Regions from separate parts of the Nitratireductor sp. ATLC21 genome, predicted to be linked through region 2. Evidence: riboswitches for the same ligand, from Rfam matches in the RefSeq annotation. Region 2 holds a riboswitch; the other holds the start of a gene.
The links. Region 2 has a riboswitch for S-adenosylmethionine ahead of AC2CHD_RS09285 (O-succinylhomoserine sulfhydrylase). Riboswitches for the same ligand answer to the same signal wherever they lie in the genome.

Region 1 (6,124 bases), on a different contig from region 2:
TCGGATTGCTTCGACCGGTGCGCCCGAAGCGATTTCCGAAATCCGCACATCGCCTATTCTATCAAAGTGTTGATCAAAGCTTCCAGCGAGAAACAGGCTCGCATTCCCGTTGATGCTGTGTTCTACGCGTCCAGATAAAGACACAAATGGCAGGGTGCCAAAATCACCGTTGAATCGAAGGTCGCGCGACCAGTGGTGGTCCTCGTCCTCGACCTTGAAATTCAGACCGCCACGTGCCTGGAGGGAAAAGGTCCAGCCTTTGTGCCTGGAAGTGGCTTCTGCTCCAATAAACACTCCGGGAAACTTCTGTTGGTAAGAGATGCCGCGTTCACCGTCGCGGAAGTCGCCCTGTTCGTCACGGAAACCTTCTTCGCTGTAGACAAACGATCCACCGAAAGTGGTCCATTTGACATCCGTATATTTGAAGCCGCCATGCAGATTAAGAGTGACTGAATCCCGGATCTCGAAATCCCGCCCGAGTGCGATATCACCGGTGAAATAATGGTCCAGATCCGTATCAGGGTGAACGGAGCGATCGCTCCAGTCGTTGAAGGCATAGCTTGGCGACGCATCGAGCCAATCGTAATCCTCCATTCGGCTGTTCCCGGATAACCCTACTGTCGCATTGGCCGCCAATGTCCATGGGCCTGCAAGGCGCGCACGTAAGCCCCCGGTCAGCACAGGCGCTTCACTCTCCCAGAAAAGCGCGCTGATGCGATTTCCGACAGAATCGTAGACGATCTCTTCAGCCTCGAGGAACGTGTAGCCTACGCCTCCGATGAAGGTGATTGCACGGTCCTGCGAGGTCACCTCTAGCCTGTCGGGGATTGCTAGATCGGCCGCAGGTGCCGATGTCGGCAGAACGGAAATTAAAAAAGCTGTAGAAATGAAAAACTTGTGCATCGGTTGCTATCCATTGTCGAAATCAAGAGCTGCTGAAAAAGCTCAATCAAATCACTGTCTTAAATTTTTTAGTGTATTATTATAGTATGCAATAATAAGTTGTATTTCGAGTAGTCGCTCCTTCTCGACCCGCTGTTTTTATCGCGCGTCTGGCAACCTATAGGACGAAAGGAGCGGTGTGCGTTTACTAGCGCTGACCGATCTGTTCAAGCTCATAAGGCGTCGACTGATAAACCTGATTAATCCAGTTGCCGAAGAGCAGGTGCGCGTGTGAGCGCCAGCGGTTGAGCGGCGGACGGCTCGGATCGTCGTCCGGGTAATACCCATGCGGGACGGCTATCTCGGTTCCTGTTGCAACATCGCGGTCATATTCCTCCTTGAGCGAGGTGGAATCGTATTCGATGTGATTGAACATATAGAGCCGATTGCCGGTTTCTTCTGTCAGGAGGCACGGGCCGGTGACGTCCGATTCCATGAGCACCTGAAGGCCGCGATCAGCAGGGATGTCTGAAGAGCGGACTTCGGTCCACCGTGAAACGGGAATTGCAAAATCATCGGAGAAACCGGCGAGGAAAGGTGAGGCGGGCGCGTTGTTGCGGTGCCGGAAGACGCCAAAAGCCTTCTTCTCCAGTGTGTATTTGGGAATGCGATGGAAATGCCAGGCAGCCGCCATGGCTCCCCAGCAAATAAAAAATGAAGAGTGGACGTTGGTTAGAGTCCAATCCAAAATCTCCTCGAGCTCCCTCCAGTAGGTAACTTCTTCGAAGGGCAAAAGCTCGATGGGCGCACCGGTAATGATGAAGCCGTCGAACTTGCGGTCACGCACTTCCTCCCACGTCTGGTAGAAGGAAATGAGGTGTTCTTCCGGTGTGTTCTTTGCGCGATGGTTGCCGATGCGCACGAGGGTCAATTCCACCTGCAGAGGTGAGGCGCCAATCAGGCGGGCGAACTGGGTTTCGGTCCGGATTTTGTTGGGCATAAGATTGAGGAGACCGATCTGCAGAGGGCGGACGTCCTGCCGCAGCGCTGTCTGCTCGTCCATCACGGACACACCTTCACGCACGAGAACGTCGCGGGCGGGAAGCTGGTCGGGTATCTTGATCGGCATCGTTTTGCTCCAACAAAAAAGACCGGCGGCGAAATCGCGACCGGTCTCAGCAAATTCTGCTTCGCACGGCCTTTTAGCGAATTGTTTTACGTGGCTGCAAGCCGACCGGCCAAATCACCACGAAGAGAGGCCTTTATTTAGGATGGTGTTTTCTTTGCGTCAATCGCCGTCATGGTCTAAAGCAACGGACGGATTTTCTCCGAAGGGTTGAGGATCCGTTCAACCGTTTTTCAAAACAGGACCATTCAATGAGCACGTCCGTCCGTCCCGAACCGAAGCCCGGTGTCATGGATATCGCCGCTTATGTGCCCGGCCGCGAGAGCGCGCCAGGTGCGACGAAGGTGTGGAAGCTCTCCTCGAACGAATCTCCGCTCGGGCCTTCGCCTGCGGCTGTCGAGGCGATTTCCAAAGCGATGGGGCATCTGGAGCTTTATCCGGACGGATCGGCAGCAAAGCTGCGTAATGCCATTGCGGAGACGCATGGCCTGAACCCGGCCAACATTCTTTGCTCCAACGGGTCCGATGAGCTTCTTGGCCTGCTGGCGCAGACCTATATCAAGCCCGGCGATGAGGCGATTTTCACCGAGCACGGTTTCCTTGTCTACCGTATCCAGACGCTTGCCGCCGGTGGCAAGCCGGTGGTGGTGAAGGAAGACAAAGAGCGTGCGGACGTGGATGCCATTCTGGCGGCGGTGACGGACAAGACGCGCATTGTGTTTCTTGCCAATCCCAACAACCCCACCGGCACCTATCTGCCGGTGGATGAGGTGCGCCGTCTGCAGGCAGGCCTGCCGAAGAATGTGCTGCTCGTGCTGGATGCGGCCTATGCCGAATATGTGCGCCGCAATGATTACGAGTCCGGCATTGAGCTGGTTTCGTCGAGTGAGAATGTCGTGATGACGCGCACATTCTCGAAAATTCACGGCATGGCGGCGCTCCGCATTGGCTGGATGTATGCGCCGGCTCATGTGGTGGATGCGGTGAACAGGGTGCGCGGCCCCTTCAATGTCAATGCGTTGGCCATTGAGGCGGGTGCAGCCGCAATCCGCGACAAGGCGCATGTGGAACGGGCTGTTGCGCACAACGAAACCTGGAGTGCATGGCTCGTGGAGGAGCTCGGCAAGCTTGGTCTGCGCGTTACGCCCAGCGTCGGTAATTTTCTGCTGATCCATTTCCCCGAGAATGGCGGCAAGTCGGCTGCCGATGCCGACGCTTTCCTCGGGTCTCGCGGTTATATACTGCGCAGGGTGGTGCCCTATGGGTTTCCCAATGCATTGCGCCTGACCGTCGGCCCGGAAGAGGCCAATCGCGGCGTTGTTGCCGCGCTCAAGGATTTCATGGAAAGCTGAGTTGTGCCTGACCCACTTTTTGAAAAGATCGCGCTGGTCGGCATCGGCCTGATCGGTTCCTCGCTGGCGAGAGCGATCAGGCATGGCGGTCTTGCATCAACCGTCGCCATTTCAAGCCGGAGCGAAAAGACCCTCTCCAGAGCGCGCGAACTGGAATTGGGTAATGTCTACGAGCAGGATCCTGCCGAAGCAGTGCGAGATGCCGATCTGGTGATCGTCTCGGTTCCCGTGGGTGCTTCCGGTGAGGTTGCCCAAGCCATCGCACCCGGGTTGAAACCGGGGGCGATTGTCACGGATGTGGGCTCAACCAAGGCGTCTGTGATTGCGCAGATGCAGCCGCACCTGCCTGACAACGTCCATTTCATCCCCGGGCATCCGATTGCGGGCACGGAGGATTCCGGTCCAGATGCCGGTTTCGCAGACCTCTTTGAAGGGCGTTGGTGCATTCTCACGCCGCTTCCCGACACCAATCCCGACGCGCTTTCGCTGCTGACGGTTTTTTGGGAACGGTGTGGCGCCATGGTCGACAGCATGGACCCGCAGCATCACGACATGGTGCTTGCCATCGTCTCGCATCTGCCGCACATCATCGCCTACAACATCGTTGGCACAGCGGACGATCTGGAAGCGGTGACCAAGTCGGAAGTCATCAAATACTCGGCATCCGGTTTTCGTGATTTTACGCGGCTTGCAGCCTCCGATCCGACGATGTGGCGGGATGTGTGCCTGCATAACAGCGATGCCATTCTGGAGATGCTCGCACGCTTCTCCGAAGACCTCTCCGCGCTTCAGCGTGCGATCCGCTGGGGCGACGGCGACAAACTCTTCGAGATGTTTACACGGACCCGTGCGATACGGCGCTCCATCATCGAAGCGGGCCAGGATATCGACGTGCCGGACTTCGGCCGGCACGCATTGGCCCATCCCGAAAAGCCATAAGCGCTACTGGACGGGCGGGATCGATCCGAGCGGCAGAAAGCCGACGAAAACGCGGCCCTGGCGAATGTTTACCGGCAGGGTCGGTGCCGTGCCCAGATTGGCGAGCCCTGCCGTAATTCCAGCGATCTCGTCGCGCATTTCCGGCAGCATCGTGCCAACGAGTTGCGCGATCCTCTGAGGTTCGCTGACCGTCACACGCAGTTCGGCATTGAGCAGCCCATTCTCTGCAACGCGGACGGGCCCCTTCAGGATCAGGCCGGCTTCTCCACCCGCGATCTTCAGGCTAAGGTTTTCAATTGTTCCCGAACGCCCACGCAATCCGGGCGCATTCAAGCGAGCCAGGGACACGCCATCGTCGACAGTCAGAAGCAATTCGCCAGCGAGAGCCGGCATCGCGCTGCCATTTGTGAACTCTGGATCGATTGTTAGAGCCTGGGCAATGACGGCAATGTCGAGATCGCGCCCGTTTTGCCTCGTGTGGGCCTGAAGCGATTCTGCGCGCGCGATGGGCTGGCGGCTCTCGTCATCGAGTGTCAGGACAACATTTCTTGCCTCGCTGGAAATGCGTTCAGGCAGGCTTGTCGTCAGGCGCGCGCTGACGCGCATGTTTTCCCAGGCGGCCTCAATGGCCGGGAGATAGGGTGTCGCAATGCGGGCAGGTCCATCAAGCTCGCCGACCGTGCGCATTGGCTGATAGACCTGTGCTGCCGAGCGGAACGCGCCGGTGCTGATGGAAATGCCGTTTTTGCCATCCTCGTAGAACACGCTTCGGCAGAAAAGGCCAATGCGGAACGGATAGCCACGCGCTGTGGGCTCTTCGCAGTTTGCGCGCTGATGGCCGACGTTCAAATTCTCGATGGCCGTTATGGTGCGGCGTTCCAGTGTGTCGGCGGCGTAGAACCAGACACCGGTATAAGCCAGGATCGCCAGAATGATGAAAAGCGCAAACAGTATGAAGCGGCGACTGAAGCTGCGTCCCGCGCGTTTTCTTGACGGCATGTGGTCCTCCGGTTAACCCGTTCGCCTCTAGTCATGGCGAGACGGCAGCACCCTTTCAAGCATTGGGCAGGCGATATGGACGATTTTTGGGTCTTTGGCTACGGATCGCTGATGTGGCGCCCGGGTTTTGCGCATGTAGAAACCTGCAAGGCGAGGCTATACGGCTATCGCCGTGCTCTGTGCATTTATTCCCATGTTCATCGTGGCACTCCAGATCGCCCGGGGCTCGTGTTGGGCCTCGATCGTGGCGGTTCCTGCCTCGGACTAGCCTTTCGGGTTCCCAGGGAGCTGGAAAGTGAGGTGGTCGGTTATCTTCGGGAACGGGAACTTGTCACCAACGTCTATCTGGAGCGCCGGGTTGGTATCCGCTTGGCCGGCGGAGCGTCAGTGACTGCACTTACCTATGTGGTCGATCGCAGCCATGGCCAGTATGCGGGCAGTCTCGACATCGACCATGCGGCGCGGCAGGTTCACGCATCTGTCGGGCAATCGGGACCCAATGTGGAGTATGTCCGCAACACCGTCGAGCATCTAAAGGCACTCGACATTCGCGATCACTGGCTCGAAGCCGTAGCGGCGCGTCTCGACACGGTGGCCGGAGCAGTCTAGCTGGTCTGGCTTGTGCTTGATGGCTTCACAACACCGAGCTCTTTCAAACGCCGGCGAGCGGTTTCGGGTAGAGGCGGCGGATTGGGAGAAGTTGCGGCCTCCACCAGCATCTCGTCGCAGGCGGTTTCGGTTTCCCTGACCAGACGTTCCTGAAACACATCACGTGGAAGGCCTGGCTCTATCGGTGGCAGAAAACGAGCGCGGATGAGCCCTGGAT
Region 2 (6,124 bases):
CCGGTTGCACGCCTGCTTGCAGAAGTCATCGTTCTGACGGTGCTTCTGGGAAGCTCGCTCAAATTCGAGGGCAAGTTCATCGTCCAGACCCGCTCCGATGGTCCGGTCGACATGCTGGTTGCCGATTTTTCCACGCCCAGCTCCATGCGGGCTTACGCGCGCTTTGACGAGACACGTCTGCAAGAGGCGATTGCAGCCGGCAAGGATGCCCCGGAAGATCTGCTTGGCGCCGGTGTTCTGGCTCTCACCGTCGACCAGGGTGCCGATATGCAGCGTTACCAGGGTATCGTGCAGCTCGATGGAGCGACGTTGGAAGACGTCGCGCGCACCTATTTCCGCCAGTCCGAGCAAATACCGACCGAGGTTCGTTTGGGTGTGGCCAAGATGGTGCTGCCGGGCGGCGAGAGCGGCGAGGAACATTGGCGCGCGGGCGGTTTGCTTTTGCAGTTCCTTCCCAGCTCGCCCGAGCGTATGCGCGGCCTGGATCTGCCCGGCGGCGATGGTGACGAGGGGCACGAAGGATCCACGCATCCGCAAGACAATGCGTGGCAGGAAGCGCGGATGTTGCTTTCCACTGCGGAGATGACGGAACTCGTCGACCCCACGGTCGGTGCCGAGCGCTTGCTTTACCGTCTGTTTCACGAGCACGGTGTGCGCGTCTACGAAGGCTCCGACGTGCGCGATGACTGCTCATGTTCGCGAGACAAGATCAAGGCCGTTCTGGACGGCTTTACACCGGATGAAGTGGCCGACAGCATCGAGGATGGCGTCATACGCGTCACCTGTGAGTTCTGTTCGACCGAATATGTCTTCGATCCGAAGGATTTCAGTTGATCCGGGCCGCGGCGCCGGGGAGATCGAGCGAAAATGCGGGAATGTCAATCTCGAACAGCGCCCCGCGCGGTCCCCGCATCGTGTAGCGCCCCACCATGATGCCGGAGGGAGCGGTCAGCGGGCAGCCAGACGTATACGTGTAGCTGTCGCCCGGTTGCAGGACCGGCTGCTCTCCCACCACGCCTTCTCCACGCACCTCCTGAACCCGGCCTGTCTCGTCGGTTATGTGCCAATATCGCGCGACAAGTTGAACAGTCTCGGGCGAATGGTTTGTGATCGTGATCTGATAAGCCCATACGAAATGGCCGCTTTCCGGGTCTGACTGTGCGGGCAGGTAGCTCGGTTCAGCGCTCACTTCGATCGATTGGGTAACAGCTCTGTACATGGCTCAAACTCGCATTGCACGCACTCGAGGCAGGAAGGATGGGGCCTTCCCGTGAAAGATCAAGAGCATAGCAGAGATGTCACGGGGGATCATGCACGGGGTGCGATGATCTTTCATGACGCCATTGTGAGCGGCACGAGAGGTCGAATGGCGATAAGCATGGGGCATTGAGGACAACGCGCTGGTGAAACATGCTTGACGGTTGGGCGCATCGAAAGATCGACCCGGGATTATCGGCCATTGCCGCTCAACTCGCGGCAGCGGGGGTGCGCGCCAATGCTGTCACCTATGCGGGGCTTGTCCTGGGGTTGGCCGCCGCCGCTCTCATTGCATATCAGGCTTTCTGGGCGGGCCTCGCCCTCATTTTGGCCAGCCGCTTATGTGACGGGCTGGATGGAGCCATTGCCAGAATTCACGGCAAGACCGATTTCGGCGGCTATCTCGACATCGTTCTGGATTTTGCCTTTTACGGAGCCGTGCCGCTCGGCTTCATCATCGTCGATCCCGGTGCAAACGCGATTGCCGGCGCTGTCCTTCTACTGGCGTTCTACGTGAACGGGGCGAGCTTCCTGGCCTACGCGATCATGGCCGAAAAGCGCAGGCTCAAGAGCGATGCACGGGGGGAGAAATCGCTGTTCTTCACCACGGGGCTTGCCGAAGCGAGCGAGACACTTGCCGTATTCGTGGCCATGTGTCTCTTACCGTCCTGGTTTCCGGTACTCGCCTTTGGCTTCGCCGCGCTGACCGCCTATACCACCGTTTCACGCATTGTTCTGGCGGGCAGGCGGTTCAGCTAGACTCCTGGCTAGATCGCATCGAGTGCCCGTTCCACGTCGGCGAGAAGGTCATCGCAATCCTCCAGACCGACCGACAGGCGCAGCGTGCCGTCGCCGATGCCCAGCTCGGCGCGTGCCTCGTCAGACAGATTCTTGTGCGTCGTCGTGGCAGGATGGGTAATCAGGCTCTTGGCGTCACCCAGATTGTTTGAAATCTGGAAGATTTTCAAAGCATTCTCAAAAGCGAATGCGTCCTTCTTGCCGCCTTTCAGTTCAGCGCAGATCAGGGTCGAACCGCCCTTCATCTGCCGGGCGATGATATCGGCCTGGGGGTGATCCTCGCGCCCCGGATAGATGACACGGGCGACCTTGGGGTGGTCGGCGAGCAGATCGGCGATGCGGCCGGCGCTTTCGGTTTGCTGGCGCACGCGCAGCGGCAGTGTCTCCAGCCCCTTGAGCAGCGTCCATGCGTTGAAGGGCGAAAGGCTGGGCCCGGTGTGGCGGAAGAAGCCCTGGAGATGCTCGTCCACCCATTCCTTGTCCGACAACACAACACCGCCCAGACATCGGCCCTGACCGTCAATGTGCTTGGTGGCGGAATAGACGACCACATGCGCGCCCAGTTCAAGAGGCTTCTGCAGGAGAGGAGTGGCGAACACGTTGTCGACAACGAGACGCCCGCCGATCTCATTCGCAAGGGCGGCGACACCGGCAATGTCCGCCACTTCCAATGTCGGATTGGTGGGGCTTTCAAGAAAGAAAAGCTTGGTGTTGGGGCGTATGGCCGCTTTCCAGTTTTCAAGCTTCGCGCCGTCGACAAGCGTTGTCTCGATCCCGTAGCGGGGCATCAGCGTTTCGACGACCCAGCGGCAGGATCCGAAAAGCGCGCGGCCGGCCACGACATGATCGCCTGCCTTGAGCGAGCAAAGCAGCGCGGCGGTGACAGCCGCCATGCCGGAAGACATGGCGCGCGCCTCTTCGGCGCCCTCCAGCGCACACATGCGGCGCTCGAACATGTCAACGGTCGGGTTGGCATAGCGGGAATAGACGAAGCCCGGTTCCTCACCCTTGAAACGGGCTTCCGCGGCTTCTGCACTGTCATAGATGAAGCCCTGCGTCAGATAGAGCGCTTCGGAGGTTTCGCCAAAATGCGAGCGTGTGACCCCGCCATGAACCAGCGCTGTCTGTGGTTTCCAGTCGTTCTCGGAATTCTCTGTCATCGCTTCTACACCCAACAAAAAACCGGCCGCGAAAAGCCGCATGCCGGTCCGGTGATCGAGCACGGCCTTTTAGCGACTTCTTTAACGTGGCTGCAAGCCGACCGGCCAAATCACCACGGGATAAAGCTCCATTACGCCCTCAAGCGCCTTGCGTCAACGACAAGCGGCGCTAAACCTCGTTCAAACAAAGCCTGTGCAAGGAGAGGGGCGTTGGCAAAAGCGGGAATTCTGCCGGACAAGGATATCGCGGCACTGTTCGACAATGGGGCGCTTGCCTCGGCCCGCCCGCTGGATCACGATCAAATTCAGCCGGCCAGCCTCGATCTGCGACTTGGCACCGTCGCCTATCGCGTGCGCGCCAGCTTCCTGCCGGGACCGAACCACCGCGTTTCGGAAAAGCTCGAGAAACTCAAGCTGCATGAGATCGCGCTCGGTGAGGGCGCAGTTCTGGAAACAGGCTGCGTCTATATTGTCCCACTGCTGGAGGGGCTCGATCTGCCAGACGGCATTTCCGCCTCGGCCAACCCCAAAAGTTCGACCGGACGCCTCGACATCTTTACCCGCGTGATGACCGATCACGGGCAGGAGTTCGACAAGATCCCCGCCGGCTATTCCGGTCCGCTTTATATGGAGGTGAGCCCGCGCACTTTTCCGATCGTGGTGCGCACCGGCTCGCGCCTCTCCCAAATCCGCTTCCGTACCGGCAAGGCGCTGCTCGATGAAAGCGCGCTGGCGGAGCTGCATGCGCGCGAGACGCTTGTTGCTTCGGAAGATCCCAACATCACCGGTGGTGGTATCGCGCTTTCGGTCGATCTGAGCGGTGGCGGCACCGGGCTGATAGGCTACCGTGCAAAACACCACACGGCGCTGATCGATGTGGACAAGCGCGATCAACACGACATCGCGGACTTCTGGGAGCCTTTGACCGGCGACGGTGCGGGCGGCCTGATCCTCGATCCCGACGAGTTCTACATTCTCGTGTCGCAGGAAGCGGTGCATGTGCCGCCGCACCATGCCGCCGAGATGACGCCCTTCGATCCATTGGTGGGCGAGTTCCGCGTGCACTATGCGGGCTTCTTCGATCCCGGCTTCGGTCATTCCTCTGCCGGCGGCACCGGTAGCCGCGCAGTTCTGGAAGTGCGCAGCCATGAGGTCCCGTTCATTCTCGAGCATGGCCAGATCGTGGGCCGCCTCGTCTACGAGCGGATGCTTTCACGCCCTGATGCACTCTATGGCGCAGATCTGAAATCCAATTATCAGGGCCAGTCGCTGAAGCTTTCCAAACACTTCCGCATGGGCTGACGCAAAAATTAGCGCTCTTCTCGCGCCTTTTCCGCGGCCATTGCCTGCACTTCTTTGCGCAGGGCTCGAATCTCGTTGAGGATGATCTCCTGCTCGGCCTGCAGGGCGGTGCGCTCAGCCGATGCCTCTTCATCATGCTCGGCCTGCATCGCCGAGACGATGATACCGATAAACAGGTTCAACACCGTGAAGGTGGTCGAGACGATGAAGGGAATAAAGAAAAGCCAGGCGAGCGGATAGACCTCCATCACCGGACGGACGATGCCCATCGACCAGCTTTCCAGTGTCATGATCTGGAACAGCGAGTAGGCAGAAAGGCCTATCGTGCCGAACCAGTCCGGAAAGGAGGCGCCGAACAGCTTCGTGGCCATGACGGCGAAAACATAATACACCAGCCCTAGAAGCAGCATGATGGAACCCATGCCAGGCAGGGCCGAGATCAGTCCCCCGACCACACGTCGCAATGACGGCACCATGCTGACAAGCCGCAGAACACGCAGGATGCGCAGCGCGCGCAACACCGAGAGCCCGGCGGTCGCCGGAACAAGCGCAATGCCCACCACCACGAGGTCGAAGATACGCCACGGGTCGCGGAAGAAGTTCTGCCGGTAGACGACGAAGCGCGCGAGAAGCTCGGCGACGAAAACACCCAATATGGCCTGGTCCAGTGTTTTCAGCAGTGGGCCAAATGCAGCCATGGCCCGTTCAGAAGTCTCAAGACCCAGCGTGATCGCATTGACGACGATAAGGGCAGTGATGACCGCTTCGAAACGGCGGGATTCGATCAGGCTTTTGAGCGCTTGCACGTTTGGGAGTCCGGTTGGTGTTTGGCAGAATTGAGCGGCACACAGGTGGGATGGAATCGGCGAAACGTCAAGCCGTTCGCGACAGTTCGGCCACAAAGTGCCTGCGATGGAGCACCGGCAAAGCGAGCGAAGCGCGCTCGTTTCCCTGAACGAAAAGAGGCAGGAAGTGCGTCTTCCTGCCTCGTTCATCAATTGCAGCGTTTCGAGCTAGCCGATGACTTCACCGTCTTCCCGCCAGACGGAGATCACTGCCGAGCGTGGCTTTCCATTGCCGTCTGGCCAGCTGCCGCCGGGATGCTGGATGCCAACGAACGCAACCTTGCGGTCCGGCGACCAGGTAAGGCCGGTCACTTCTGCGCCGTTCGGAGCTGTGAGGAAGCGCGCAATTTCACCGGTTTCGGGATTGCCGACCAGCATCTGGTTGTTTCCTTGTCCTTCGAATTCACCCTCATTGCTGTCATCACCATCGGTCTGGATCCACAGCAACCCGTCCGAAGAGAACGCCATGCCATCGGGCGAATTGAACATGTTGCCTTCGTTCACATTGTCCGATCCGGCGTAGACATTGTTATACGCCTTCGGATTGCCGGCCATGACGTAAAGATCCCAGGTAAACCTGTCAGCGCCATGGTCTTCCCCTTCCGGCCGCCAGCGAACGATCTGGCCGAAATTGTTGGTCTCGCGTGGGTTGGGCCCGCCCACCGGCTGTTCATCGCCGCCGGCATTGGCTTTCACACCGCGATTCTTGTTGTTGGTCAGGGCGCAATAGGCCTCGACCCGCAACGGATTGGCGGCAACCCA

Region 1: linked by a shared signal. The riboswitch ahead of metA (homoserine O-acetyltransferase MetA) and the one ahead of AC2CHD_RS09285 (O-succinylhomoserine sulfhydrylase) in region 2 are both predicted to bind S-adenosylmethionine.

The regions. Positions count from the first base shown of each region.
Region 1 covers NZ_JBXUOU010000005.1:108,138-114,261, forward strand. The annotation lists gene AC2CHD_RS19905 (omptin family outer membrane protease) at 1-903, opposite strand, end outside; gene metA (homoserine O-acetyltransferase MetA) at 1,091-2,011, opposite strand; SAM riboswitch at 2,065-2,142, opposite strand; gene hisC (histidinol-phosphate transaminase) at 2,260-3,360, shown strand; gene AC2CHD_RS19920 (prephenate/arogenate dehydrogenase family protein) at 3,364-4,299, shown strand; gene AC2CHD_RS19925 (DUF2125 domain-containing protein) at 4,303-5,298, opposite strand; gene AC2CHD_RS19930 (gamma-glutamylcyclotransferase) at 5,374-5,907, shown strand; gene AC2CHD_RS19935 (lysophospholipid acyltransferase family protein) at 5,904-6,124, opposite strand, start outside.
Region 2 covers NZ_JBXUOU010000002.1:331,782-337,905, forward strand. The annotation lists gene AC2CHD_RS09270 (Hsp33 family molecular chaperone) at 1-834, shown strand, start outside; gene apaG (Co2+/Mg2+ efflux protein ApaG) at 827-1,219, opposite strand; gene AC2CHD_RS09280 (CDP-alcohol phosphatidyltransferase family protein) at 1,411-2,016, shown strand; gene AC2CHD_RS09285 (O-succinylhomoserine sulfhydrylase) at 2,025-3,215, opposite strand; SAM riboswitch at 3,265-3,342, opposite strand; gene AC2CHD_RS09290 (2'-deoxycytidine 5'-triphosphate deaminase) at 3,426-4,517, shown strand; gene AC2CHD_RS09295 (ion transporter) at 4,526-5,323, opposite strand; gene AC2CHD_RS09300 (PhoX family protein) at 5,531-6,124, opposite strand, start outside.